One region of the Kiloniella sp. genome, then DNA from elsewhere that is predicted to be linked to it. Evidence: riboswitches for the same ligand, from Rfam matches in the RefSeq annotation. Region 1 holds a riboswitch; each other region holds the start of a gene.
What was found. Region 1 has a riboswitch for thiamine pyrophosphate ahead of thiC (phosphomethylpyrimidine synthase ThiC). Riboswitches for the same ligand answer to the same signal wherever they lie in the genome.

Region 1 (10,012 bases):
GATGCACACCAATCTTTGCTTGCAACCAGAGTCCGGACCAGTGATTTAACCTCTATTGCACCATACTATGCAGAAAATCTGAGTAATCTCTTTTCTATGGAGTGCTGGGGGGGAGCGACATTTGATGTATCAATGCGGTTCTTAAAGGAATGTCCTTGGGAACGTTTGGAGAAGCTCAGAGCCACAATGCCTAATCTGTTGACGCAGATGCTACTCCGGGCTTCTAACGGCGTTGGCTATACCAACTACCCTGATAATGTCGTCAAGTATTTCGTAAAGCAGTCCGCAGATGCAGGAATGGATGTATTCCGTGTCTTTGACAGCCTGAACTGGGTTGAGAATATGCGTGTTGCCATGGATGCTGTTTGTGAGACAGGGAAAATCTGTGAGGCTGCGATCTGTTACACAGGGGATATTCTAGACCCCTCAAGACTCAAATACGATCTGAATTACTATGTGAATATGGCTAAGGAGTTGGAAACTGCTGGTGCACATATTCTGTGTATCAAGGATATGGCCGGCCTTTTGAAGCCAGCAGCAGCCAAAGTTCTGATCAAAGCGCTTAAGGACGAAGTTGGTTTACCAATCCATTTCCACACACACGATACCAGCGGTATTTCTGCTGCGACCGTGATGGCTGCTGCCGAAGCAGGTGTGGATGCGGTTGATGCCTGTATTGATTCTATGAGTGGGCTGACATCCCAACCAAGTCTTGGGTCTATCGCAGCTGCACTCCGTAATACAGAGCGAGATACAGGTTTGGACGATGGTTCCCTACAGGAACTTTCCAGCTATTGGGAACAGGTGAGGGCAAATTATATTGGCTTTGAAAGTGATATCAAAAGCGGTACGTCTGACGTGTATCATCACGAAATGCCAGGTGGCCAATATACGAACCTTCGCCAGCAAGCTCGATCTCTTGGTATTGAAGAACGCTGGCCGGAAGTATCCAAGGCCTATGCCAACGTCAATGATATGTTTGGCGATATTGTAAAAGTAACGCCGTCCTCGAAGGTCGTCGGTGATATGGCATTGATGATGGTGACAAGTGACCTTTCCCGTTCTGATGTTGAAAATCCGGATAAAGAGATTGCCTTTCCTGAATCGGTCGTCTCTTTTTTCAAAGGTGATTTGGGGCAGCCTGTGGGTGGGTTCCCTGCTTCTTTACAGGCAAAAGTACTCAAAGGCGATACTGCAATCACAGAGCGTCCGGGGTCTTTGATGCCAGCAGCTGATCTTGACGCAGAACGGGCTGAAGTTGAGAAAAAAGTAGAGCGAACAATTACTGACAATGAGTTTGCATCCTACTTGATGTATCCGCAGGTTTTTATTGATTTTGCTCAACATCAACGGAATTTCGGCAGCGTTTCTGTTTTACCAACACCGGTATTTTTCTATGGAATGGACGTTGGAGAAGAACTTTCTGTTCATATTGATCAGGGCAAGACCTTGATCATTCGTTTCAGAGCGATCAGTGATCCCGATGATGAGGGCGTTCGTACTGTTTTCTTTGAACTCAACGGTCAGCCTCGGAACGTGAAGGTTCTGGATCGTAGTAGGACTTCTGCAAAAGAGGCTCATCCTAAGGCTGATTCAGGGAATTCGGATCATCTGGGTGCACCAATGCCGGGTTTGATCGTGACGGTATCTGTTGGTGAAGGTGATCAGGTCGAACAGGGCGATGTTCTGATGTCGATTGAGGCCATGAAGATGCAGACCTCTGTACTTGCTGAAAAGTCAGGCACGGTGAACAAGATTCTTGTTGCGCCGGGATCAAAAGTTGAAACCAAAGATTTATTGGCAATTATAGAAGATTAAAAGAATAGCCTCACTCATATTTGTGAGTGAGGCTATTTTACGAAGCTAATCTATTTCGAGTTGTGATGCGCTTAACTCAAGCCATTCTTGAAGGCGTTCTTCGGGACTGTCGTTGTAAAGAACATCTGTCACAACGCAGATAATATCGGCACCTGCGGCATAGATATCCGGCGCACGTTCCACGGATAGTCCCCCGATAGCAACAAGAGGCGTATCGCCAACCATCTCTTTCCAGCGACTAACATTTTCAGCCCCCTGCGGGGCCCAATGCATTTTCTTCAAAATGGTCGGATAGACCGGGCCTAATGCAACATATTCAGGTTCCAGGTCCAATGCACGTTCCAGTTCACCTTCGTCATGGGTGCTGATACCAAGTTTTAGTCCTGCGTCTCGAATAGCGCCGATATCGGCATCATCCAAATCTTCCTGACCCAAGTGGATGAAATCACAGCCAAGTTCAATCGCCAATTCCCAATGGTCATTGACGACCAACTGTGCACCATATTCGTTGCACTGTTCCTGTGCGTAGGTGATCTGTTCTCTGATTTGTTCTTCTGATGCATCTTTTATGCGAAGTTGGACAAGCTTAAGCCCCAGAGGCAAAAACCTTGGCAACCACTTGGCATCATCGACGATTTGATAAAAGGGATTAAGCATGATCTTGGTTCCAAAAAGGTAGTCCGGTAACGGGGGTTGAAGGGGTCGCCATATCACGTTTTTCGATGGGGTCTGCCTGATAACATTGCAGGCCACTTTCAATTGCAAGGGCAAAGGCTTTGGCCATAAGAACAGGATCGCCTGCTTTTGCCACTGCTGTATTCAACAGCACAGCATCGTAACCAAGTTCCATTGCTGCAGCTGCATGTGATGGCAACCCGATACCGGCATCAACAATCAGTGGAATGTCCGGAAAGTGTGCCCGTAAGGATCTAAGGCCGTAGATATTGTTCAAACCCCGCCCGCTACCGATAGGGGCACCCCATGGCATTAAAACCTCACAACCAGCGGCGATTAGCTTGTCAGCCACAACCAGATCTTCCGTTGTGTACGGGAATACCTGAAAGCCTTCTTCGGTCAAAATTCGCGCAGCTTCGACCAAGCCAAAAACATCAGGCTGCAGGCTATCATCTTCACCGATAACTTCAAGTTTGACCCAGGGTGTTTCAAAAATTTCGCGCGCCATGTGGGCTGTGGTAACTGCTTCCTTAACGCTTTTACATCCAGCTGTATTGGGAAGTACTTTTGCACCGCTGTCTTTGATAAAAGACCAGAAATTTTGCCCGGCTTGTTCTGTGCCTGATTCTCTGCGGAGTGAAACCGTGACGATTTCGGCTTGAGAAGCCTTGATGGCTTCGAGCATGATTGCCGGTGAGGGGTAGAGAGCTGTGCCGATAAGAAACCGTGATGCTATCTCTTCGTCGTAAAACTTAATTGTCATCCTCAACCACCTTGCATTGGGGCGACGATCTCAATTTGATCGCCGTCCTCAATTTTTTGTTCATGACGTATACTTGCCGGGGCAAGAGTACCGTTAACGGCTGTTGCCACTTTTGCCGTTCCATATCCCTGTTCTGCCAATAGCTCAGCGAGTGAAGCGGCATGTGTCGCGACAGGTTGCCCGTTTAATACAATATTCATTCTATATTTCCTGTTGATAGCGCAGGTTCATTGGGATGCTCAGTTGTTGAGTTTAGGCACAGAACTTGTTCCATAAGACGTTTTGCCATTGCGGGTGCAGCTAGATATCCGTGTCGATACATACCATTTAAATAACTGGTATGACCCTTGTGAATTATCTTTGGCAGATTGTCGGGGAAAGCAGGGCGAGCATCAACACCTATTTCAACAATCTCTGCCTCGCCAAAGGCTGGATGTAAGGCGTAGGCCGCTGATAGAAGCTCTAAGATGGAACGAACCGTGGCGCCGGATCTATTTTCGTTTTCAATCATTGTTGCGCCGACCATAAAAAGTCCGTTGTCTCTGGGCACGATATAGAGCGGAATTCTGGGATGCAACAAACGAACTGGCCGAGAGAGTTTTACCTCATTGCTTTTGATCAATATCATTTCGCCCTTTACGCCACGCAATTCATCTAAATGATCTTTTGCTGCCAACCCGCGACAGTCAATCCTATGATCTGCTTTCGAGGGAGCATCAAGCTCTTCTGCTGAAAAAGAGGTGTTTGGCTGAAATTTAACGCCCATATTTTCGAGATAATTTACTAGTTCAGGTAATACCTGCCTGGGGTCAAAGTGTGCTTCTTCTGGATAATAAAGTCCGGAGCTAAAGCGGTCTGCAAGATCGGGTTCCAATACTGCTATTTGATCTTGTTTGACCTCTTGCCAATTTTCTGTCCTGCGGCCAAAGCGTTTCAGGTCTGGTAAATCACGAGATGTTGCAACAACCAGTGTTCCTTTTTTTTGGTAAGAGGATGTGAAATTCTCCCAGAATTTCATAGATTCCAAGCCGAGTTCACGGATTAGTGGTTCCGCACTTTCCATCTCGCACCAAGGGGCCAGCATGCCGCCCGCCCACCAAGAACAACAATTCTCATCTGGTCCATTACTGGATGAGATAATGGTAACGTCACATTTTTTTTCTGCGAAAAATGCAGCACAGGAAAGACCGACAATGCCAGATCCAATAATTTCAATTTTCATAGTCAAACAGGCTCCTTAGTAGGGTCGCTTTGTTGGTCTATATCAACGTAAAGTTCACTGCCCATTTCTTTGTATTTTTCACTCATTTGTGCCATTCCCTGAGTTTTGTCATTGAGCTTATTGGCATAATCCCTGACTTCTTGGGAAATTTTCATGGAACAAAATTTAGGACCACACATAGAACAGAAATGCGCGACCTTATGCGCTTCTTTCGGGAGTGTTTCATCATGAAATGAACGAGCAGTGTCTGGATCAAGGGAAAGATTGAACTGGTCTTCCCAGCGAAAATCAAATCGCGCTTTGGAGAGGGCATTATCTCTGATTTGTGAGGCAGGATGTCCTTTTGCCAAGTCTGCTGCATGTGCTGCAATCTTATAAGTGATAACTCCTGTTTTTACGTCATCTCTGTTCGGTAGGCCTAGATGTTCTTTCGGCGTTACATAACAAAGCATTGATGTTCCATACCAACCAATCATTGCGGCCCCAATACCAGAGGTTATGTGGTCGTAACCCGGAGCTATGTCTGTGGTCAATGGGCCTAAAGTATAGAATGGTGCTTCTTTACATACTTCAAGCTGTTTATCCATATTTTCTTTAATTTTGTGCATAGGTACGTGCCCTGGTCCCTCGATGATAACCTGGCAACCTTTTGCCCAAGCAACTTGGGTTAGTTCTCCAAGGGTTTCAAGCTCGGCAAACTGAGCGCGATCATTGGCATCTGCAATTGACCCAGGACGAAATCCATCACCAAGAGAAAACGATACATCGTACTGGCGCATGATGTCGCAAATCTCTTCGAAATTTTCATAAATGAAACTTTCTCTGTGATGATGTAAACACCATTTGGCCATGATTGACCCTCCACGGGATACAATGCCAGTTACCCGATCGACCGTTAAGTGTATATAGGCAAGTCGAACTCCGGCATGAATAGTAAAGTAATCAACGCCTTGTTCGCATTGTTCAATCAAGGTGTCTTTGAACACTTCCCAGGTAAGGTTTTCAGCAACCCCGTTTACTTTTTCCAATGCCTGATACATTGGAACGGTACCAATAGGTACCGGGCTATTACGAATAATCCATTCTCGGGTGTGATGAATGTTCTTTCCCGTGGAAAGATCCATCACGGTGTCGGCACCCCAACGCGTTGCCCATACCATCTTTTCTATTTCTTCTTCTACCGAAGAGCTGACAGCTGAGTTACCGATATTCGCGTTAATTTTAACAAGAAAATTTCGCCCGATAATCATCGGTTCCAATTCAGGATGGTTAATATTGGCAGGAATGATTGCTCTGCCTTTTGCAATTTCACTTCGGATAAATTCTGGTGTGACAAATTCGGGGAGTGCCGCGCCAAAACTTTCCCCTTGATCAAGGGATTGTCGGGCTTTTTGATGTGTTTCTTTTCTGCCGAGGTTCTCGCGCTCTGCAACGTAAACCATTTCTTTGCTGATAATACCGGCACGGGCCATCTCATATTGAGTTAGAGGCTTTTCTCCCGTACTGCGATTGGGATTATGTTTGAGGGGGAAAGCATCAGCAAGATAATCTCCCTGTGCTTGGCCATTGTCTTCTGGTAATAGGTTTCGGCCCGTGTATTGTTCAACAGAGCGTTCTTTAAACCAAGGCAATCTATGACGTGGAAGGCCTTTGTTTAAATCAATTGTTTGTTGCTGATCTGTGTAGGGGCCAGACGCGTCATATACGCGTACAAAGGGTTCTTGTTGATCACTTGTTTGTATTTCACGAAAAGGAACCCGTAAATCAGCATCATGCTGTGGTGTCGTATATACTTTTTGGGAAGCTGTTAGAGGGCCTGTTGTAATCTTGTGTCCAGCTGTAGTCTCGTGGCCAACTGTAGTCTCGTGGCCAACTGTAGTCTCGTGGATAGTGCTTTGTATCGGCATAAATAGATCTCCTGTGTTTTAGTCACAATGGAGATCCGGGGAGCTTGGGGAGGTTTTGACAAATTGATACTGCTCTGAATTGAGAGTCGTTTTTGCCTATATTCCAATCCCTTCGCCGGCATTACCCGGATCAGGTTCGAAGGGTCCTGTACTTAATGATTACAATCTCAGCCGTATTTATACGGCACCCCTAGGAAACTAAAGTTTATAAAAGATAGAGCTTCAATAGACAAGCATGTTAGGCTTGGACTCAATATATTTATAAATTGGTCTCCGGTGTATTTGCGTTTGATTTATAGTAAGAATTATTTATAGGCTGTAATTTTAGCTAAGATAGATTTATTGATCCCAAATTGATATGAATCAAAACAGGTTTTGTTTGTAAGTGTATTATGGAAAACTGAATTAAAATTTTTCGTGCGTCTGCAAAGACGTTTTCTCAAGCGATGTTAACCAGAGGGATGTAACGTGCAAGAAGCTCCAACTGCAACACATGAGAAAACCAAGACACAAGAAGTGTCATTGTTCATGTTTTTGGCCGCAGGTCTTATTCCTGCGCTAACAATTGCCTTGGTCGGTGCCTATGGCTTTTCAATCTGGATGTATCAGATTTTTATCTCAGGCCCACCAACACAATAAAGGCAAACTGGTTTGTGTAAGTAAAAAAACTCAGATGGAAACATCTGAGTTTTTTGTGGTTAATTTGCTTAAAAAAAACGGGCCGTTAAAAGGCCCGTTTTATCGTAAGATCTGTGTAATAAGATTATTTTTTATTCCCAGCCTTCAACACCTGTCATGTCCGGTAGTTCGTGTGCGATACCTTTGTGACAATCGATACAGGTTTTCTCACCAGTAAACAGGAACGCTTGGTGCGCTTCGGCGGCCCGGGTAGACTGTACTGTGATGTCCATTGATTCAGTAGAGTGGCAGTTCCGACATTCTAATGAGTTGTTCGCTTTCAGGCGCTCCCATTCGTGTCCGGCAAGGCGTCTTCGTTCGGCCTGGAATTTTTCACGGGTGTTGATCGTCCCAAATAGCTTGCCCCACACTTCTTTGGAAGCTTGCATTTTACGAGAAATTTTGTCCGTCCAATTATGAGGAACGTGACAGTCCGGACATGTTGCCCTTACGCCAGATCTATTGCTGTAGTGAATGGTTGGTTTGAGTTCAACAAAAACGTTGTCGCCCATTTCATGACAACTAACACAGAATTCTTCCGTATTGGTCAATTCGAGGGCGGTGTTGAAACCACCCCAGAACATGACACCGGCAACAAAACCACCAATGGTTAGAAACCCAATAGAAAGATGCTTGGCTGGGCGATTGGCACTGGACCAGATCCTACAGGCAAATCCCCATAATTTTTTGATTGGTGTCAACATGGTTTTGCCTATTCACCCTTTATGATGTGTTCGACGTCAATGAACTCGTTCTCTACGAGCGGTGGTGCTGTGACTTGAGTAACGTGACATTGATTACAGAAATATCTACGTGGTGAAACCGTTGCCAGAACCTGATTGTCCCTATCCATATAGTGGGTCACGCTTACCATCGGCGCCTGAGATTCACCTGTACGTGTTCTTGCGTGACAGGAAAGGCACTTGTTCGCATTCAAAGATATTTCATAATCTCTGGTTTGGTGCGGGATGGTCGGCGGCTGTTCAGGATAGTTTCGAACACGCTTTACATCGTTGTTTTCTACCTTGTTCATTTTCGGGGCTTGTGCTTCGGAAGCAATAGGTTCTCCCTGTCTCAAGGTTGCCGCTCCATCAGAAAATGCAGCAGTACTTGCAAGTGACATAAGGCCGACAGCAGCAGTGATGTTTACAAGAAGGCGTTTCATTTTATGCTCTCCCCGTTGCAACTATTTTAATAGCACATTTTTTATAATCTGTTTGTTTTGACAGTGGATCGGTTGCATCCAATGTGACCTTATTGATCAACTGGCTTGCATCGAACCAAGGTACAAACACCAGCCCTTTTGGTGGTTTGTTTCGACCACGGGTTTCTACACGGGTAACTATTTCACCGCGCCGGGAAATAACTTTCACTTCTTGACCGCGTCTCAGACCACGCTTACTTGCATCGTCCGGATGCATAAAGACAACGGCATCCGGGAATGCTTTATAAAGCTCTGGCACACGTTGTGTCATAGACCCTGAGTGCCAGTGCTCTAGAACACGACCAGTTGATAGCCATAGATCATACTCTTCATCAGGGCTTTCTGCTGCCGGCTCGTAGGGAAGGGCAAAGATAACGGCACGTCCATCTGGCTTGCCATAGAAGTCATAATCACTCCCCGGTTTCGCGTAAGGATCAGATCCTTCTTTGAAGCGCCATTTAGTTTCTTTACCATCAACAACAGGCCATCTTAGGCCGCGCTCTTTATGATAGGTTTCAAATGGTGCGAGATCGTGGGCATGACCCCGTCCAAATGTTGCGTATTCCTCAAAGAGTCCCTTCTGAGCGTAGAAGCCAAAATGTTTTGCTTCGACATTGTTGTAATCAGGATGTGTTTCTGAAAGCGGAAATTTATCTACATTGCCGTTTTGATAAAGCACTTCAAAAAGAGTTTTTCCCTTGTACTCCGGGTTATCTTTTAGAACGTCAGCAGGCCACACTTCATCTGTGGTGAAGCGTTTGGAGAATTCCATTAGCTGCCATAAATCAGAGCGGGCCTCGCCCGGTGCATCCACTAGTTGGTGCCAGAATTGAGTTCTACGTTCTGCATTACCATAAGCACCTTCTTTTTCGACCCACATGGCTGTTGGTAAAATAAGATCGGCAGCTTCGGCAGTTACTGTAGGATAAGGGTCTGAAACGACAATGAAGTTTTCTGGGTTACGATATCCGGGATAGCCTTCTTCATTGAAATTTGGTGCGGCTTGCATGTTGTTGTTACACATAACCCAATAGGCATTAAGTTTGCCATCTTTGAGCATACGGTTTTGTAGTACAGCATGAAAGCCGGGTTTAGGCGGAATAACGCCAGCTGGAATCTTCCATATTTTTTCAGCTGCAGCGCGATGCTTTGGATTTGTAACCACCATATCGGCAGGAAGACGGTGTGAGAAGGTTCCGACTTCACGGGCTGTTCCACAAGCGGATGGCTGGCCTGTTAATGAGAAAGGAGAATTACCTGGTGTAGAGATTTTACCAACAAGTAGATGAATGTTGTAAATCAGGTTGTTACACCAAACACCGCGTGTGTGCTGATTGAAACCCATAGTCCAGAAGGAAACAACTTTACGATCAGGATCAGCGTAAAGTTCGGCGAGTTCGATCAAACGATTTTCAGGAACGCTAGAAAGCTTTGATACTTTTTCTACTGTGTAATCTGCAACAAATGCTTTGAACTCTTCAAAGCTCATTTCAGAAGATCCACCAGCTTTATCTGCGTTCTTCGCTTTCTTCTGTAATTCGTGCTCTGGACGTAAACCATACCCGATATCGTCATTGCCGCGACGGAAATTGACGTGCTTTGAAACAAAGTCTTGGTTTACTTTGTCGTTCTGAATGATGTAGTTCGCAATAAAGTTCAGAATTGCAAGGTCAGTCTGTGGTGTGAAAACCATTGGAATGTCTGCAAGATCAAAACAGCGATGTTCATATGTAGAGAGAACAGCA
Region 2 (10,012 bases), on a different contig from region 1:
GAGGCCTTGTTTATCAGCAATCGCCTGAATGCATCCTGCCAAAGGCTACGGCCCTGAATTTCCTTTTCGTCGGAACCTGTACTTTTCATTTCCATATCAACTGCCATTATCCCATCCTCACTTTTGGATCGAGGAAGCCATAGATAATATCAACGATTAGATTGAAAGTGATAATCAACGATCCGTAAAAAATCACGACACCCATCACGAGGGTATAATCCCGGTTTAATGCTCCTTGAACAAAGTAACGTCCGATACCGGGAATACCGAAGATCTGTTCAATCACAACAGAGCCTGTGATCACAGCAGCTGAGGCTGGTCCTAAATAGGATACAACAGGTAACATCGCTGCCTTCAAGGCATGACGGCTAAGCATCAACCGTTCAGGCAAACCTTTAGCCCGCGCCGTACGGACAAAGTTAGATCGCAGAACTTCGATCATCGATCCACGTGTCAGCCGCGCGATATAGGCAATTTGCGGCAAAGCCAATGCGACAATCGGTAAAAAGGCTTGGGATACACTCTCGCCCCAGCCTCCAACGGGAAGCATGTTTAAATAGACCCCGAACACCAAAGTTAAGAGTGGTGCCATTACAAAGTTAGGAATGGTAATACCCGTCATCGCCGTTGCCATAACAGCATAATCGATAAGTGAATTTTGTTTAAGAGCAGCAACTGCACCAAGGGATACACCAATTGTAATCGCCAAAAAAATCGCCGTTAAGCCAAGCGTTAGCGACACTGGAAAACCAGCCGCGATAAGTTCGGTAACAGAAAAATCTCTATATTGGAAAGAAGGGCCAAAATCCCCCTGTATAGCACTTCCAAGATAATACAGGTACTGCTCCCACAAGGGATCATCCAAGTGATAAACAGCATTCAGATTTGCAGCGACTTCCGGAGGTATCGTGCGTTCCTTGTCAAATGGTCCGCCTGGGGCTGAACGGATAAGGAAGAACGCAAGTGTAACAATTATAAGTAGCGTCGGAATAGCCCCGGCCAGACGCTTTAAAATAAACGACAACATTTACTATGTCCTGACAAAAAAATCCGGCGCGCCACCAACGTGATGACGCGCCGAGACATTATTGGGAAACCGGAATTTCCTATTTCTCGATAGTGATGTATTGCGAACGGATATGATCCATCACATTACTCTGCCAGCCTTTAACATAAGGCTTAACCATACGCTTAGTCACATAGTGATAGATCGGTGCAACAGCATTCGCTTCCAAGAAGATTGCTTCAGCTTTCATCAACAACTCTTTACGTTTTGTTGCATCCTGCTCAAGTCCAGCTTGTTTAAGCAAACTATCGAACTCAGGATTATCAAAACCAGTATCGTTTAGACCAGAATCAGACAACCATAGCTCTAGGAAAGTGTTGGGATCGTTATAGTCACCAATCCAACCCGCACGGAAAGCTTGCGTCGCTTCTTTAAGCTTACGTGTTTCGAGGTAAACTTTCCATTCTTCGTTAACTAGGTTGACCTTAGCACCAAAAGTTTTCTTCCACATACTTGCAACCGCAATCGCGATCTTCTTGTGGTTATCACTGGTGTTATAACGAAGCTCAATCTCTATTGGATTATCTTTAGAATAGCCTGCTTCTTCATAAAGCTTTAAGGCTTCAGCGTTACGTGCAGCCTGGTCTTTCGCTTTAAAGTCAGAATAAACAGGATCATAGCCGGTAACACCAGGGACAACAAAAGCATAGGCAGGCACTTCACCAGCAGTCACAATGTTTGTCGTTAGAATGTCACGATCAATGGCCATCGAAAATGCTTTACGTAATTTCGGGTCATTGAACGGTGGCTTTGTCATGTTAAAGCCATAGTAATAAGTTCCAAGATAGTTAGAAACATGGAACTCATCAGCCATGTTTTCTTTGATCCACTTAATCTGATCATTTGGAACTTCGTAAGTCCAGTCCAGCTCGCCCGCACGATAACGCTTAAGGGCTGTTGTCTGGCTTTCAGTCGGATAGTAAACAACTTTATCTAACTTAACTGTGTCTTTATTCCAATATGTATCTGATTTCACAGAAACAATACGAGATTGCGGTGTCCATTCATCAAGTTTGAAGGCACCGTTTGACACCATATTGCCAGGACGTGTCCAAGCTTCACCGTGAGATTCAACAGTAGCTTTATGAACAGGGTAAGCAACTGAGTGCGTGATCATACCAAGGAAGTAAGGGGCAGGACCTTCCAGCTGAACTTCAAGCGTTTTGTCATCAGCAGCTTTTACACCAAGCTTATTGATATCCTTTTCTTCCCCACCTGCAATTGCTTGCGCATTTTGAAGAGGATACAGCAGAAACGAATATTCTGAACCTGTCGTAGGGTTCACAGCGCGTTGCCACGCAAAAACAAAATCATGCGCCGTTACGGGATCACCATTGCTCCATACGGCATCATCACGAATTTTAAAGGTAAACTGAGTTCCATCATCACTGATTGTCCAGCTTTCGGCCTGCCCTGGAATTATCGCACCATCGGTGTTTTCAGCTGTAAGACCTTCGAACAAGTCACGTAGAATATGCGAAGAAGGTACACCTTCCGAAATTTGCGGATCAAGCGATCCTGGCTCAGAACCATTACCTCTATGAAAAACCATTTCCTTAACTGGAGTTTCGATTTCCTTTTCAGCAACTTTTTCTTCTTCTTTTTTCATAAAAAAGAAGAAACCAGCTGCGATTGCAACTATAAGCAACAAAAGCACTAGTATTTTTTTGTTCATAATATCCTCATGTTTCGAACAAAAAGTTAGCCCTTCTCACTTCAAAGGGACTCTACCCACTACTTTAAATAATCAAAAAATTAATCAGTTTTTTTTAGCAAAGCAGAGTTTAACTTTTCACTCTTTCCCTGTTGTTACTGTTCGTTGTGCGTACCAGATAATTTTATATCCTTGCGTGCGACATACACAAAGTGACCTTCTTTTCGCTCAATGACAAGAGCTGGTCTTTACTTTAGATCAAGTCGGTAATAAACGTAGCAAAACAGCCATTTTATTTTATTAATTGATCAAAACTGGTGAGCATTTCAGTATTATACTTTATACAAAGAAGAGAATCCAGCCTAAGTCGCTTAGGTCACAAAAAAAGCCGCCCGATATCAACAATCGAGCAGCTTTCTAACCATCGTTTTCTTGAATTTTAACTTACTTTGCAGCAGTAATAATAATTTCTACGCTCAATTCTGCACGTGCAAGTTTAGCTTCACCGCAAGCACGAGCCGGGGCATAACCTTCTGGTACCCAAGCATTCCAAACTTCATTGAGTTCAGCGAAATATTTCATATCACTTAACCAGATCACAGCCTGTAGGATTTTGGTTTTGTCACTTCCGACAGACTCCAAACATGTATCAATTTTTTTCAAAATCTCTTTTGTCTGTTCAGTGACAGAATCACCCGCTGTACCCACTTGGCCAGAGAGGTAAACAGTATTACCATGTTCAACAATTTTACTGGATCGCGCCGTCGTGTCGTGACGAATAATTTCACTCATGAAGATAACTCCCTAATAAAAAACACACCCCTTTGGATGAGATGCTCTATATGCGTCAAAACATATCCCTAGGTCCAGATTTGAGTAAAATATAAACCAGAAAATCAAAAATAACTTTCTCTCTTGCCTATTTTTAAAAGCACCGCATAATTCAGTAAATCTCGTCGGGGTGCTCAATCAATCAACATTGATACAGCTGAGAGGCAAACGCCAACCCGCAGAACCTGATCCGGTTAATACCGGCGGAGGAAATTGAGATGCTAAGATTAGTTAAAGCACGACTAATCCTTCCCGATAAAGGAAACAGCATTAACAACTTCCTCTGGAAATAAAACGGAGGAAAGTATGTCTGCACCAATAGCCCTAACAATCGCCGGATCAGACAGTGGTGGTGGCGCAGGTATTCAAGCTGATATCAAAACAATGTCTGCTCTGGGTGTATATGCCGCATCGGTTATTACAGCTTTGACGGCACAAAATACCTGTAAAGTTCATTCGATTTTCCCTGTATCAACTGATTTCATACAAGATCAGCTATATACCGTTTTTGAAGACCTGAACGTCAGAGCTATCAAAATCGGTATGCTGGGCACGCCAGATATCATCAAATCTGTTGCAGGTGTTTTAAAAAATTACCCACAAATCCCCATCGTTCTTGACCCAGTTATGGTGGCAAAAAGCGGTGACAAACTTCTACAGGATGATGCTGTTGCAAGTCTGATAGAAAACCTGCTTCCCCTTGCCGAAATTATTACCCCCAATCTTCCGGAAGCAGCCGTCTTGACTGGTAAAAAAGAACCAGCTTCCATTGAAGAAATGAAGAGCATGCTCTCGACACTTCAGGCTATCACTCCTAAAGCTATTCTTCTAAAGGGGGGACACCTTGGCGGTAACAAAAGCGATGACTTGCTCTTTGACGGACAAAACGAAATCTGTCTGAGTTCACCGCGCATAAGTACCCAAAACAGTCATGGAACCGGATGCACTCTCTCTGCAGCTATTGCTTCTGGCATAGCAAAGGGACTTACACTTTTAGAAGCTGTCAATACGGCCAAAGAATACCTTACAGCAGCGCTTCGTCACGCCGATACCCTCGAAGTAGGTAAAGGACATGGCCCAGTTCATCACTTTCATAACAGTTGGAAAGTTTGACCATGAGGTTACTTACAACAAATTAGGCGAATTGCGTTAATGACATCCCAGACAGCAAGTAGCATCCATATTCAAAATTTTTACCTTTCCTATCAAGACAGGCAGATTTTCAAAAACTTTTCCCTTAGCATGAAAGGCGGAAAGTGGAATGTTCTATTGGGACGTAGTGGTGTTGGAAAATCATCCCTTCTCAAAGCAATCGCGGGCCTTCTTCCACCATCCACTTACCAAGGCACAATCAAAGCAGACGATGGTTCTCTTTTATCCGAACAAATAAGCTGGATGACGCAGGATGCCTTGCTACTTCCCTGGCTCAGCGTTTTACAAAATGTCCTGATCGGCAACAAGCTAAGACAAATTTCCGGGTCCGAAGCTATTTGTGAAATAAAAGCAAAATCGCTATTGGTAGATTTAGGGATGGGATCCTTTCTGGATATGAAACCAGACAGCTTGTCCGGCGGTATGCGTCAAAGGACAGCTTTGGCTAGAACACTATTGGACGATCGCCCAATTGTTCTATTGGATGAGCCCTTCTCGGCACTGGATGCCATAACACGCGCAGAAATGCACGACCTCACCTTTCGATATCTGACGAACAAAACCGTTGTCATGATCACCCACGATCCGCTTGAGGCCTTAAAACTCGCAGACATAGTTTACGTGTTGAAAGGGCCGACAATTTCCAGTGTAGAGACATTAACGCCTTCTACCTTCCCACCACGAAACATCAAGAACGAACTTGTGCTTGAAGAGCACGAAACTTTGATGAAACAGCTTTCTGATAACGAAGGTTTATCATGATAAAGTGCGCACGCCCGTTCATAATTATTACCGGACTTCTTCTGGCTTGGCAGTTGTTGATTTATACGACCGAAGTTCCGCCCTATATCCTCCCCGATCCCCTATCTGTTTTTCAAGCGCTGTTTGAGCGATTTGATACACTGATCAACCACGCAGGCATAACCCTGCTTGAAATTATTCTTGGTTTTCTTATTGGCAGCTTGCTGGGATGTTGTTCGGCCTTGGTCCTTGCCACAGTTAAATCGGCACGTGACTGGTTAACACCTTTGCTTGTCATCACTCAGTCTTTGCCTGTTTTTGCCCTCGCACCGATTTTGGTTTTGTGGCTAGGTTATGGCCTAGCGTCAAAAATAACTATGGCTGTCCTCATTATATACTTCCCGGTAACTGCGGCGTTCTATGACGGACTTAGGCGCACACCAAAAGACTGGCAAGCACTGGCTCAGGTCATGGGGGCAAAACCACTGGCTTTTCTGGTCCACGTTCGCATCCCTCTTGCCTTGCCCGCACTTTCATCAGGCTTGCGCGTCGCAATGGCCACAGCACCAATTGGGGCCATCGTCGGCGAGTGGGTTGGTTCATCAGAGGGTCTAGGCTACCTAATGCTTCATGCAAACGGACGTATGCAAATTGATCTGATGTTTGCCGCCCTCCTCATACTCTCCATCATGGCTGTTTCTCTCTATCTGACAACAGACCACCTCCTACACAAACTTCTTCGACACCTTTCACTTGATGACCATAAAACACGATAAATAACCTTACATAAGGACCTTATAATGTTACGAAAATTTATCTCTACGGCTCTTGCGTTGACCAGCTTGTTAAGCTTTTCATCACAAGCTGTTGCCAATGAAAAATTAACCGTCTTATTAGACTGGTTCGTGAACCCTGATCACGCCACACTTGTTGTTGCCAAAGAAAAGGGCTTCTTTAGTGAACAGGGGTTAGACGTAGATCTGATCGCCCCGGCAGATCCGAACGATCCGCCCAAACTGGTTGCAGCAGGAAAGGCCGCGCTTGCGGTTTCTTACCAACCTCAACTTCATTTACAAGTCGCCGAAGGGCTTCCGCTAACCCGTGTGGGAACACTGGTGGCGACGCCATTGAATTCGCTTGTTGTCCTTAAAGACAGCCCAATTAAATCCATTGTTGACTTGAAAGGTCGTAAAGTCGGTTATTCCGTTGGCGGCTTCGAAGATGTTATTCTAGATGCAATGCTGGAAAAACACGGTCTCGGCGTAAAAGATGTAGAACTGATCAATGTGAATTTCACACTCTCCCCCTCCCTTATTTCAGGTCAGGTTGACGCCGTCATCGGGGCTTTCCGTAACTTTGAATTGAACCAGATGGATATTGTTGGAAAGCCAGGTCGGGCATTCTACGTCGAAGAGGAAGGCGTACCTTCATATGACGAACTTATTCTGGTAGCAAACAATCAGAATGTCGACGACCCGCGCTTTCCCCGTTTTCTCAAAGCTTTAGAGCAAGCCACCACTTATCTTATAAATCACCCACAAGAAAGCTGGACCCTTTTCATCAAAGCCTATCCAGATCTTGACGACGAACTGAACCGAAGAGCCTGGAAGGATACTCTTCCGCGATTTGCTCTACGTCCAGCGGCTTTGGATGAAGGACGTTACAGCGATTTTGCAGATTTCTTGAAAGCAAAAGACCTGATTAAAGAAGTTGGAGATGTATCTAATTATGCAGTGACCATTAAATAGCATTACCCATTATATAAAAGATAAGGGCTACCCGACTAAAGGTGGCCCTTATTGATTCCCGTATTATTTAAAGGGACTTTGTTTTTCTTGAGCAAACAATACCAAAACAGATGCAACAACCAACCAGATGATCATCGGGATAAATCCGGCTTCAAAAGCAGGAACATCATAGATACGCTGCCCCGCTTCTGTTGCACCATTCCAGTTTAGATCTATCAAAATACCCGTCAGAGGTTGCAGAACCATTGGGCCAATCATAACACCTGTATTACACCAACCTAGCGATGTTCCTTGCAGTCGAGCAGGAACAGCTTCTTTGGCCCAGGACAGGCCAACAATCATAATACAACTTCCTGCGGCGGCAGAAAATAATGCCAAACCAAGAACAATCAGAGGAAGATCAGGTATCTGCGTAACAACAAACCAACCTAACGCAGCCACAAGTGCCAGCACAAAAAAAGGTATTTTTCGTTTCCCTGATGCATCGGACCAATGCCCCAGCAATACGCCGCTTCCGGCCCACACAAGCAATGTAACAGTGGTAATTAGTGCTGCTTCTGATGTGGAGAAACCATAAGCGACCTTGAGAAAAGGCACTCCCCAAAGCCCCCCAAAGGTAAGCATTGACCCTGCAGATGCTCCGCATGCCAACGTCAAAAGAAAAACCGTACGATAGGTAATGGCTTCTTTTAAATCAGCCCAAATGGACTGTTTTGGTTGAGTTTCATCGTGCTCATGACCATAGCTTTTATAGCCAAGATCCGTCGGATCATCCCGCAACCAAATGCCTGTAGCTAATGCCAGTACACCTGTAATCCCTGCAAAGCCAAGCATGACATAGCGCCAGCCAATCAACTCTATCATTTGCTGTAGTGGCGCCCCCGCAACAACAGCCCCCAGGTTGCCGGACAGAAGTCCAAGGCCAACCAGAAGTGCAAAGCGTTTTAGGTCAAACCAATGCAGAGCTATCTTCATCATGGTGACAAAAGCAACAGCCACTGAGCCACCGATCAACAAGCGACCAAAACTGATAATCCAGTAATTAGGCGCAAGTGCAAAAATCGCAGTTCCGATTGCCGCGACAATCGCCCCTGTTGTTAAAAGTTTTCGCGGGCCAAAACGATCCGCCATAACGCCAACAGGTACTTGCATAACCACATAACTATAATAATAAAAGCTCGCCAACGTCCCTAAGGTTGTTGCCGTCAATCCAAACTCAATCGTCAAAGGCTCTGCCATAACGCCAAAGGCAATACGGTGAAAGAACCCAATCAAGAAGAGCATGGCCCCCAATAACCACATCAACCAAGACAAGTTGGCTGGTGGCTTTTGCAATGACACAGGTTTATCGGGCATAACAGCAGACTGCGACAAATGAATTTTCCCTATGAAGAGATCATGTGAAGAAAGGATAGCTCAATAGCAAATTTTTCTGCAGCTATCCACAGACAGGATAATTTTGACGTAACCAATCAGTAACCGATAGCAACCCGTTAGGCAAAGATTTAGGCTGATTTGATCTCGACGTTTATATCGACGTAAAATTGTACGAAGACAGAGTTATATCAGGGTATGAAAGCACTATATAATAGTTGCCATCACACCCCGATATAATGACTGGCGAGCGTTTAATAAGCATGATGCCTGTAAGATTAGCAAAGCCTAATCTTACACATTCACTTTCGCAAAAATGCCACCCACTTTTTCATTCCCTCAACAAACTCTCGACCTTTAACAAATCATCCAGTTTGTTGGCGTTGAAAAAGGGATCAACCGTTTCATTCCCGATGACAACATCATCGAATGAAACGTGACAAATTCCATGACGTTCAGTCCAGCGATCGACCTTGCGCATTTCTTCGAACACGATTGCTTTGCGTAAATCATCACGTAGAGCAACAGACCACAAACCAACAACAGGATGTGTTCGCCCATGCGACATGGCGCAAGCCAAAGGTAAGTCTTGTTTGCTCGCCTCTGATACTAATCTTTCAACGAGATCCATAGGCACAAAAGGCCCATCACAAGGAACAGATATCATCCATTTCGCATCAGGCGAATGTGTTGCAACCCACTCTAACCCCGTGAGCACCCCAGCCAAAGGGCCGGGATTATCATCAACGACGTCTGCTGCTACAGGCAACGAAAAAGCCTTAAATCGTTCACTATCACCATTAGCGTTTAACACCAGCGGTCCGACCTGTGGTTTTATTCGCTTGATAATGCGGGTGAGCAAGCTCTCCCCCGCCAATGATTTCATGCCCTTATCACCGCCACCCATGCGGCGGGCCAGCCCACCGGCCAGTATCACACCCGCAACATCAGTCATCGGCTTGGCTCTCTTTAGTTTCAGTTCCTTGGCTTATATTATCTGTCCCACGGGCTGCCGCTCTTTGATGGCGTGGGTTTTCATCTTCCAAATCAGCGTCCTGATGGTCGAATACAATTCGGTCCTGTCCGGCCAGGGCTGTGAAACGTTTACCCTTGGCGCGACCAATTAATGTAAGACCCGCTTCTTTTGCCAGATCAACACCCCATGCCGTGAAGCCGGAACGGGAAACCAGTACAGGAATACCCATCTGCACTGTTTTTATCACCATCTCTGATGTCAAACGACCCGTTGTGTAAAAGATTTTGTCTGAAGCTGTAATGTTATTCAAAAACATATAACCGGCAATTTTATCAACGGCGTTATGACGCCCGACATCTTCGATATAAATCAAAGGCTGATCGCTCTGACATAAAACACACCCATGTATCGCACCAGCTTCCAAGTACAAACTCGGCACCATGTTGATTTTACGGCTGAGTGCGTAGATC
Region 3 (10,012 bases), on a different contig from region 1:
CATAAGCACATGACACAGAAAAAACCCCTAGTAATTGTTACACGGCGGCTTCCGGATGCGATTGAAACCCGGATGATGGAACTGTTTGATTGTCGTTTGAATCTTGACGACAAACCGTTCTCCCAAAAAGAGTTGATTGCGGCTGTTAAAGAGGCCGATGTTCTGGTGCCAACAGTTACAGATCGTGTTGATGCAGGGGTTCTTGCTCAAGCGGGACCGAATCTGCGACTGATCGCTTCTTTTGGAACAGGCGTGGATCATATTGATCTTAAAACCTGTCGTCAGCGGGGTATTACTGTCACAAATACACCGGGTGTTTTGACCGAAGATACCGCCGATATGACAATGGCCCTTATTCTGGCTGTTTCTCGCCGTATCACCGAGGGTGTCAAATTAATCAAATCTGGTGAATGGAATGGATGGAGCCCGACAGGGATGTTGGGGCATCGGATGTGGGGTAAACGTCTGGGCATCATCGGGATGGGGCGTATTGGTCAGGCTGTTGCCCGCCGTGCAAAGGGTTTTGGTCTCTCAATCCATTATCATAACAGACGCAAAGTGCATCCGGATATTGAGAACGAGTTGGAAGCAACCTACTGGGAAAGTTTGGATCAGATGCTTTCCCGCATGGATATTATTTCTGTGAACTGCCCGCATACACCTGCGACTTTTCACCTGTTATCCAGCCGACGTCTTAAGCTTTTGAATGACCGTGCGATCATTGTGAACACCAGTCGCGGAGAGGTCATTGATGAAAATGCTTTGGCTCGTTTGATCAAATCAAGAGACATCGCGGGTGCAGGGTTGGATGTTTTTGAACAAGAACCTGCTGTTAATCCGAAACTACAGGCCAGCGATAATGTCGTTCTGTTACCGCATATGGGGTCGGCAACCATTGAAGGTCGTCAGGATATGGGGGAAAAAGTCATTATCAACATCAAAACTTTTGTTGATGGGCATACACCGCCTGACCGTGTTGTTGAGGCCATGTTCTAAGTAAAAGAGGAGCTTTCGGGGTCCTTTTCTGTATAGGCTGGCAGGCAAAAAGATCTAAACTTTAAAGGCTTGTGATTTTTGCATGACTGAATTGAGTTGAATGTAGTTGCTCGATTCGTTTTCTTGATTTAAGATTCAGTTAACTAATTTTTAGGCTCAGAGTTTGTTCCCGAATTTGTTTGGGAAAGTACATTAGTAATCTTGCTTATTTGCAGGGGACTCCGAGTTCATAGTAGAGTCAAAGTCTGGGTTAATCGTTCGATCTCCAAATCAGACGTACCTGGAACAAAAGGCAGAGTTGAGAAATCAACTCTGCCTTTTACTTTTTAAATCTAACTTTAGAAGTAAATTTATTCAGGGCGTATCGGTTAACGGTGTGATTTATTGGGTGATTTACTGGGTTCTTTTAAGAGCTATCCACTGATCAACAGCGAGGCCGTATTTCGTTAAGACAGGTCCAACCTTGCTGTGCTGATTCAATTCATTTTGCCAGGTAATAAATTTGTCTGGGAATGTGAAATCTACACTGCTTTCAATGAACATTTTCTGCGCAAGTAACAGGCTTGGCGCATATCCGCAATCAGCTAGGCTTATGTCTTCTCCTGCTATGAAGGGGTGAAAACTGCCAAGCTGGATCAAAAGATCTAATTGTTGGGAAAGTGAAGATTTTGTTGTTTCGATAAACTCGATGTCTCTTTGTGTTGGCGCCATATGTTTAAAAAGAGACCTTATCAGCGGCTCAATCTTCAAGTCATGTAACCGAGCCAACATTCGCACTTTAGCGCGGTCTTCTATGGTGTGAGGTAGCAAGGTTTGTTGCGGGTATTCCTCTTCCAGATATTCACAAATACTGTCTGATTCACTTAGAACAAAATCCCCATCAACTAGGGCAGGAACGGTACCTGCAGGAACAATAGATTTGTACTCAGCCGAGCCATAACCAGACGGGGGCAGACGAACCTCGGCTGAAAGGCCTTTTAATGTCAGAACAATTTCAACTTTAGTGCAAAAGTTGCTGACTGGAACAGCGTAAAAAATCATGGCGAATTTACTTCTTAGGACCGACGACAAGAATAACGAACCGCGAACAGCCCGTTATTTCATAGAGATATGGAGACTGGTTTATTCAGCTAATTTCCATTTTACGGCAAGCTTGTTGAAAAAGCCTTGAGTCTTTTTAAGCTGGATCCAATGGTTGAGGTAGTTGATCCATACTTGATCGTCTTGGGAAATTAGCATTGCGAGTGGTGTAGGTGAACGTGCTTTTTTCACAGGTACAATGGCCATTTGCTCATATTTTTGAACGAGAGTAGCCGCCTCAACGTTGGAGGTAATGTGTACCATAGCGCGACCAGATAGAACTTCCTGAAAATCGCGTGCGGGGGCTTCAACAGACTTTAGTTGGGCCAGCGGGAAATACTCTTTGGCTTGTTGCTCTTGCACGGTGCCAAGAGTAGTTGCTACGGACACATCAGTCTTGTTTATGTCATCCCAGGAATTGAATTTATCGAGATGCTTTTTCAGCGTTAGCGGCACGGTTCCGACGTTGTAATAGCTGTCGGTATAGCCAGCAACGGCCATGCGTTTTGGATTTAGAGAGGCAGATGTTGTCATGTCGTACTTATTGGCAACGACACCGTTGATCAGTGTTTTCCAGTCCGTGGGAACAAAGGTCAGTTTGACGCCCATGTCTTTGGCCAACTCGGTGACAACGTCGATATCAAAACCTTCGTAGTTACCTGTTGTCGTGTTTTTGATAGTCATGGGGTTCCAGTCCCCAGTGGTGCCAACTCTTAACTCTCCAGAACTGAGAATTTTGTTCAGGCGTGATTCATCGGCGGCATGCGCAGATGTAAAAAGTCCAACAGTTAAAAGGGTAACTGTGGCGAGTAGTGTCTGAATTTTAAGCATGAGAATTCCGGTTTTACGGCTATTTCAAAGATGGGTTCAGGCGTAAGTGTAGAACAGCTGAATATTTTGCACCAGTTCAAAGACAGGGGTGTAGTATGGGCTTGCTTCAAAGTTTTGTGAACAGAGCCTGTTTGAGTCAGTCGCTTATTTTTGATTAGGAAAGGTGGACAATCCGATCCGCAATGGCATCTGCATCTTCTTTTATATGTGTGACCATCAGTGTTAAAAGGTGGTGATTCTTGTGGAGATCCTTCACCAGTTTTAGCATTCCTTTACGCAAATCCTGATCAAGAGCACTGAAAGGTTCATCTAGCAATAAAATCGGTCTTCGCCTGACCAAACATCTTGCGAGCGCTACGCGTTGCCGTTGGCCGCCTGATAATTCGGCAGGAAGACGTTTCTCCAACCCTTTGAGATCAACATCATTGAGTGCTTTTGTTATTAGGTCTTTGTTTTGATTTGTCAGGCGTAAGCCGGGATGAATACCCAAACCAATATTTTCTTCGGCCGTCAAATGGGCAAAAAGATTGTGTTCTTGAAAGAGGCTTGTGATTGGACGTTCTGACGGTGAAAGATGGGTAAGCTCTTTACCTTCAAATTTAATGGCGCCAGCAGCGGGGTTTTCAAAACCCGCAATTAAGCTCAGAAGAGTTGATTTCCCGGCACCTGAAGGTCCAAGGATTGCGACGAGTTCATTGGGCTCTATCCTCAAATCAAAATCCAAAACCTCTTCACTGCCGTGATGCTGATAGGACAGTTTCTCAATACTCAATCCCTGGAATGATTCGTGACCATTTGTTTTCTGACCCCGTGCTTTTGGGGCAGATGCTTTTTGGTCTGGTGCTTTTTGGTCTGGTGCTTTTTGATCATCAGGCACAGTGCATAGCCTTCCTGCTGGTTCTTAATGTCGAAAGGGAGAAACCCTTTCCAGATATGATGCGTTCTATAAAAATAAAGAGCATCAAGCTTTGCAGACAAAGAAACAGAGCTGTAATTGCGGCATCATCCAATCGGTAACTACCCATTTTCTGAAACATTAAAAGTGGCAAGGTTGTAAAATCCTGGGTCCCAAAAAGGGCTATGACACTTAAATCACCCGTTGATAGTGCAACGGATAATCCCAAGGCGAGTCCCAGTGCTTTTCTGTTCTGTGGCCAGTCAATAATACGAATGCGATTTAACCCGTTGATATCCAGATTATCACATAGATGATCGCTTTTCTGTGCTGAGGTTTCAAAGGCAGGAACAAGAATTCTGAGAATAAACGGTAATGTCATCAAGGCATTAACAATGATCACCAGAAAAGGTGCCAATATTGTTAGGCTGGTAGCTGCTCTGAAGGTAATAAATAATCCGGTTGCCAGGACAAAAGGCGGGAGGAGCAGAATAATACTTCCGGATAAATCAGTCATTGTCGCAAAGGAAGATGCTAAGCTATGCCTGCCCAGACGATAGGGCGATTGCAGGCTTCGCAGCATCAGCGCGATACCTACGGCAAGTATGAGTGCGATACATCCAGCCGTTAGTGATATGAGCAGACTGTTGAACGAAGCTATCCATAATTTTTCATCTGTTATGACTGCTATCAAGCGAGGAGAAAAGGCTTTCCAGATTGTTGCAAGCAAGGGAGGGATAGCCAAAAACACCATCACTAGAAGTGCTAAACTATCCGTTATTTTGGCGCTGGTATGACGGGCATCAAGCCGTTGGATAGACCGCTCTTCTGTCTTTTGAAGGGTGATGTGGCGGGCAAACTTGCTGCCAATGATGAGTAGGATAAAACAGAGACTCAACTGGGCGAGAGACAGAGTGACAGCTTTGGGAATATCAAAATCAAAGCGGATTGCCTGATAGATGGCAACTTCCAGAGTGTTTGTAGAAGGACCACCCCCAAGAGCAAGGACAACGGCAAAAGATGTAAAACAAAGCAGAAAGACCAGACCACAAGATGCAGGAATAATACGCCGGAGAAGAGGCCATTCAATAAGTCGGAAAATATCTTTGCCGGTCATGCCAAGTTGTGCTGTGTTTCGCCAGTATTCCGGCGGCAAAGCTTCAAGACTTTGTAGGAAAATTCGCGAGAGAAGCGGGGCATTAAAGAAAACGTGGGCGATTAGAATTCCAGTGAGACCGTAAAGATAATTTCCGGCTTTGACATCAAATAGGGAAAGAAACTGATTAAGCCATCCATTACGACCATGTATGGCGACAATACCGAATACACCAACAATAGTGGGGATGATGAGTGAGAGCGATGCAAGTTGCACGAAAATTTGTCGTCCGGGCAAGGTTGGGCGTCTGGCAAGAGCGCGGGCAACGGGAATAGCAACAAGCGTTGCCAGTAGTGTACTGAGAGCGGCCTGAAAAAAGGTAAAACCGATCACCCGGTATAGATAGCTGTTCTGGAATATACGGGTGAGGTCTATGTTCTTGATCTCAGAGAAAAGACCGTTAAAGGCAAAACCCAATATCAAAGCGATAAAGCCGAGGCTTAATAAGCCGGGCCACAAATACATCAGCCATTTTTGCACAGATTGTAATGGCCTTTGCATTATGAGTCGCCTTGATATCGGGGCATTAACACGATCAGTTATATTCGATCTACTGGTTGATGGAATTTAGCCAGTTATCAATCCAGATTTGCCGATTGTTTTTCACTTCTTCAGGGGAAAAAAGAAGTGATTTATCTGGGCGTGGTAACTGAGAAAATGTAGCGGGAAGGTCTTTGCCCAAGTCGATAACCGGATACATCCAGTTGCCGGTGGGAATTTCGTTCTGGAAACCTGAAGTGGTAATGAAATTCAGAAACTCCTGTGCCAGTTCTGGTTCTTTTGCTGTCTTCAACTGAGCAGCAACTTCGACCTGAATGTAGTGACCTTCAGAGAAAATAGCGGCTTTATACTGCTTTTTTTCTTCGGCAATAATGTGGTATGCAGGGGATGTTGTATAGCTCAGCACCATATCTGCTTCGCCATCAAGGAAGAGGCCATAGGCTTCACTCCATCCCTTGGTTACAGTCACAATTTTTGGGGAAAGCGTTTCCCACGCGTCTGCTGATTTATCGCCGTATACATTTTGAAGCCACATCATCAGACCAAGACCCGGTGTTGAACTGCGCGGATCCTGAATGATGATTTTCAGATCAGGATTTCCGTTAATGAGACTATCAAGGCTCGCAGGTGGGTCTGCCAGCTTTTCGCTGTCATAAACAAAGGCAAAATAACCGTAATCAAAAGGAATGAACTGTTCGTCTTTCCAATCAATGGGGAGGTTGACGTTGGATAGATCTACGTTGCTTTTTGTAAACAGGCCAGTGGCAGCGGCCTCCGCGGTCAAGTTGGTATCCAGACCCAAGACAACATCTGCGGTACTGTCTTCTCCCTCTAGCTTCAAACGGCTGAGAATGCCGACAGAGGAATCTAACGCTACAAATTTCAGATCGCAGCCACAGTTGGCTTCGAAAGCTTCTTCTACCTTAGGGCCTGCGCCCCAGTCAGCAGCAAAAGAATCATATGTGTAAACGGTCAGAACTTTTTTGTCCTGTTCTTGTGCTTGTGCGTTAAGGCTCAAACCAAGGGTGAGTGTTGTTGCTGCGACGGCAGCCATAGTTGTACGCAGGATCATGCGACGCTCCATAAATGAGTGGGGCGGGCAAGGACCTGAAAAATCTGGAAATAGCCATGTGTTTTTGATTAAAAAAACTCAGCCTAATTCAGGCAGAAACTTTAAAATCACAAACAGCATCCAGTCTTCAATTCCCTCCGCCGGTATTAACCGGTTCAGGTTCCACGGGTCTATTCCACTATTGGAAAATCTCAGCCCGTAAAGGGCACCCCGTTGAGACCGTTTCTGACCTTAGACATTTCCTCAGAAACCAGCAAGACATATCCAGCCAATGGGTTAAATTTTCGGAAAGCAAAAAGAGCCCGAATTACCGGACTCTTTTTTACGCGATCTCTCAATGTTACTTAGGAACCTTAGTGGCCTCGTTGTCTTGAGGTGCAGGCGAAAGTTTCAGTAGCAGATAACCAGCCAAGGCTGACAGTATAGATCCGCTGAGGACGCCAATTCTAACTTGGCTTCCGACTTCTGGATCATCAAAGGCGAGGCCACCGATAAACAAACTCATGGTAAAGCCAATTCCTGTCAGGAGAGATAGAGCATAGATCTGAGTCCAATTGGTTCCTTCTGGCAGGCGACAGATCTTTGATTTGACGGCTACCCAGATAAAGCCAAAGACACCGATCTGTTTACCGATAAACAGGCCACCCGCAATGCCAAGGGTAAGGGGGGCAAGAACCGTTCCCATCGTAACACCAACAAGCGATACTCCTGCGTTGGCGAAGGCGAAAACAGGCAAAATCATGTACGCAACCCACGGGTGGAGGTTGTGTTCCAGGTTTTTAAGTGGGCTGGCACTGTCTTTTGTTTTTCCATTTAAAGGAATGGCAAAACCAAGTGCTACACCGGCTAGCGTGGCATGAACACCAGACTTCAAAACACAGACCCAAAGTACGATCCCAACAAGAATATAAGGGGTTTTTGCGGTGACGCCGGATCTGTTGAGGATGAGGAGGCCGATCAGTGCTACTGCTGCCAGAGCTAGGGAGATCAAGGATAGTTCTGCCGTATAGAAAAGGGCGATAATAATGATCGCACCCAAGTCATCAAAAATGGCAATGGCTGTCAAAAGAACTTTAAGTGCCAAGGGAACTCTGTTGCCTAAAAGGGCCATAATACCAAGGGCAAAAGCAATGTCTGTGGCTGTTGGGATTGCCCAGCCGTTCATATTTGATCCGACACCCCAGTTAACGCCAGAGAAAACCAGTGCTGGAATAAGCATCCCGCCAACAGCCGCGATTGCTGGTAAAACGATTTGATCGGCGGATGATAACTGGCCTTCCAGAATCTCTCTTTTGAGTTCAAGACCAATTAATAAGAAGAAAATTGCCATCATCCCGTCGTTAATCCAGAGCAAGATAGCTTTGGAAATCGCTAAGTCGCCAAGGGCAATGGTGAAGGGAACCTCTAATGCACTAGTATAGATAGATGCTAGCGGAGAATTTGATGCGACCAACGCCAGTAGGGCCGCGATCATAAGGATGATACCCCCAGATGATTCCAGCTGTAGGAAGTCTTTGATCATTGTTTTTGGCATTGCAGGAATCTCCGAATTGCCGAATTTCACATGTACCCGAGAAAAAATGGGGGCTGTTGCCTGATAAGTGTAATCGTTTTATTGTCAATGTGTAATAGATAAAACCTATCAGCAAGCTATTAAGATGATAAAACCTACTATCAAACAATTGGAATATTTTAGCGCGGTTGCCGAAACGTTGCATTTTCGCAAGGCAGCGGAACAATTGAATGTTTCACAGCCAACACTGAGTGACCAAGTAAAAGAGCTGGAATATCGTTTAGGGGTGGTTCTTCTTGATCGGACACGCCACGGGGTCGAATTGACTCCTGTTGGGCGAGAAATATTGAATCGGACGACGTTTTTATTACGTGATCTTAATGATCTTTGTGATCATGCTAAAACTGCGAAATCAATGTTGGGCGGTACATTGCGATTAGGTGTTGCGCCGACTGTGGGGCCTTATTTATTACCGTATGTTTTGCCTGATCTTCACCGGGATTACCCTGACTTGAAGCTCTATATTCGGGAAGACAGGTCATCATCGTTGGAACAAGCCCTTCGCACAGGTCATCATGATCTAATTTTGACAGCGCTTCCGTTAGAAGATGATGGTTTGAGGACAGAGGTGCTTTTTAGTGAGCCACTTATGGTAGGTTTGCCAAAAAACCACCGTTTGGCAATGGCCGACAGCGTTGCCCCGCAAGACCTTAGAGGAGAAGCAGTTCTTTCTCTCGGTGCTGGTCATCGATTGTATGAACAGGTGCAGGAACTTTGCCGGGAATTTGGTGCTGATCTTCAGAATGACTACGAAGGTACCAGTCTCGATACTCTGCGACAGATGGTTGGTATGGAAATGGGGATATCATTTTTCCCCAATCTTTATGCGCGATCCGAAATTACCAAGGATCCAGAAGTGTGCGCCAGGCCGATTGAAACACGTGTTGTCAAAAGACAGGTGGGTTTAGCCTGGCGCAGTAATTCTCCGCGTATTAATGAATTTCTTCAGTTCAAAGAAGATCTTTTGCGATCACTTAATCGGCAAATCTCTCACGAAGTAATGTTAAGCGGGTAGAGCTTTCTTGATCACAGGTATCCAGATATCAACTTGCCCTGTCGCGGTATTTCCATCAAAACGATTATTATAGAGCTCAAAGTCCGGGGTGTTTGCGTACTCATAGTTTGAATTGGGTAGCCAGTTACCCCAAATAGTCTGATACACTTTTGAAAACTGATCCTCGATAGGGGTTTTATCGTCAATCGCGAAGGTAAAAACCGCGTAATCAGCTTCTTGAATAACAAAGCCCTGCATTCCAGACGGGACAGAGTTCAAATCGTCAACTTCGAGTGCAGCCATATAGGTAAAACTCTCAGGTGATCCTTTGAGGCAAAGACCGTATGCGTGGCCATTTTTACTATGATTGATTTCTGAATAACGATAACGGACTTGTTTCCAAAGATCCGGGACGCTTTTGCCCGTGTCAGATCCAAAATCGTCGCTGATACCAATGATATAAAAGGTTTCTTTTTTTATAATATCAGGCTCCAAAAGGGTGCCCCTTGTAATTGATGCCGTGGAATGAAGGAGTGAAAGTTGATATTTGGCTGATATGGAACATCCATTTGATCGATATTGACCCGGTGGTAAGCCAAAGCATTTCTTGAAAGCACGTGTAAAAGCTTCCTGACTATCAAAACCATAATCTAATGCGAGATGGATCAAAGATGTATCCTGATTTGATTCAAGGATTTTTGCAGCCTCTGTTAATCGACGATGACGGAGGTATCCCATCGTTGTCTTCCCCGTGGCAGAGCGAAATAACCTAGCAAAATAATAGGGTGAAAGGCCCGCAACATGGGCTATTTCTCCAAAGGTAATTTGTTGATCAAGATTTTGTTCTATAAAGGAAATAGCTTTTTTAATCGGCATAGTTTCTCCTGCAAACGAGAGAATAGAATCAGACTTCT

Region 2: linked by a shared signal. The riboswitch ahead of thiD (bifunctional hydroxymethylpyrimidine kinase/phosphomethylpyrimidine kinase) and the one ahead of thiC (phosphomethylpyrimidine synthase ThiC) in region 1 are both predicted to bind thiamine pyrophosphate.
Region 3: linked by a shared signal. The riboswitch ahead of thiB (thiamine ABC transporter substrate binding subunit) and the one ahead of thiC (phosphomethylpyrimidine synthase ThiC) in region 1 are both predicted to bind thiamine pyrophosphate.

The regions. Positions count from the first base shown of each region.
Region 1 covers NZ_JBLXHT010000002.1:122,194-132,205, forward strand. The annotation lists gene pyc (pyruvate carboxylase) at 1-1,818, shown strand, start outside; gene ACN0QW_RS03770 (thiamine phosphate synthase) at 1,864-2,475, opposite strand; gene ACN0QW_RS03775 (thiazole synthase) at 2,468-3,256, opposite strand; gene thiS (sulfur carrier protein ThiS) at 3,259-3,456, opposite strand; gene ACN0QW_RS03785 (FAD-dependent oxidoreductase) at 3,453-4,478, opposite strand; gene thiC (phosphomethylpyrimidine synthase ThiC) at 4,481-6,385, opposite strand; TPP riboswitch at 6,475-6,587, opposite strand; gene ACN0QW_RS03795 (periplasmic nitrate reductase, NapE protein) at 6,854-7,024, shown strand; gene ACN0QW_RS03800 (NapC/NirT family cytochrome c) at 7,156-7,767, opposite strand; gene ACN0QW_RS03805 (nitrate reductase cytochrome c-type subunit) at 7,776-8,228, opposite strand; gene napA (nitrate reductase catalytic subunit NapA) at 8,230-10,012, opposite strand, start outside.
Region 2 covers NZ_JBLXHT010000003.1:359,335-369,346, forward strand. The annotation lists gene ACN0QW_RS07705 (ABC transporter permease subunit) at 1-107, opposite strand, end outside; gene oppB (oligopeptide ABC transporter permease OppB) at 107-1,027, opposite strand; gene ACN0QW_RS07715 (peptide ABC transporter substrate-binding protein) at 1,107-2,741, opposite strand; gene ACN0QW_RS07720 (RidA family protein) at 3,165-3,512, opposite strand; TPP riboswitch at 3,668-3,781, shown strand; gene thiD (bifunctional hydroxymethylpyrimidine kinase/phosphomethylpyrimidine kinase) at 3,858-4,664, shown strand; gene ACN0QW_RS07730 (ABC transporter ATP-binding protein) at 4,704-5,465, shown strand; gene ACN0QW_RS07735 (ABC transporter permease) at 5,462-6,220, shown strand; gene ACN0QW_RS07740 (ABC transporter substrate-binding protein) at 6,245-7,192, shown strand; gene ACN0QW_RS07745 (MFS transporter) at 7,256-8,566, opposite strand; gene mobA (molybdenum cofactor guanylyltransferase MobA) at 8,898-9,521, opposite strand; gene fdhD (formate dehydrogenase accessory sulfurtransferase FdhD) at 9,514-10,012, opposite strand, start outside.
Region 3 covers NZ_JBLXHT010000005.1:141,462-151,473, reverse strand. The annotation lists gene ACN0QW_RS10290 (2-hydroxyacid dehydrogenase) at 10-996, shown strand; gene ACN0QW_RS10285 (glutathione S-transferase family protein) at 1,390-2,037, opposite strand; gene ACN0QW_RS10280 (transporter substrate-binding domain-containing protein) at 2,119-2,907, opposite strand; gene thiQ (thiamine ABC transporter ATP-binding protein) at 3,062-3,784, opposite strand; gene thiP (thiamine/thiamine pyrophosphate ABC transporter permease) at 3,777-5,459, opposite strand; gene thiB (thiamine ABC transporter substrate binding subunit) at 5,509-6,531, opposite strand; TPP riboswitch at 6,646-6,754, opposite strand; gene nhaA (Na+/H+ antiporter NhaA) at 6,872-8,065, opposite strand; gene ACN0QW_RS10255 (hydrogen peroxide-inducible genes activator) at 8,190-9,119, shown strand; gene ACN0QW_RS10250 (AraC family transcriptional regulator) at 9,108-9,974, opposite strand.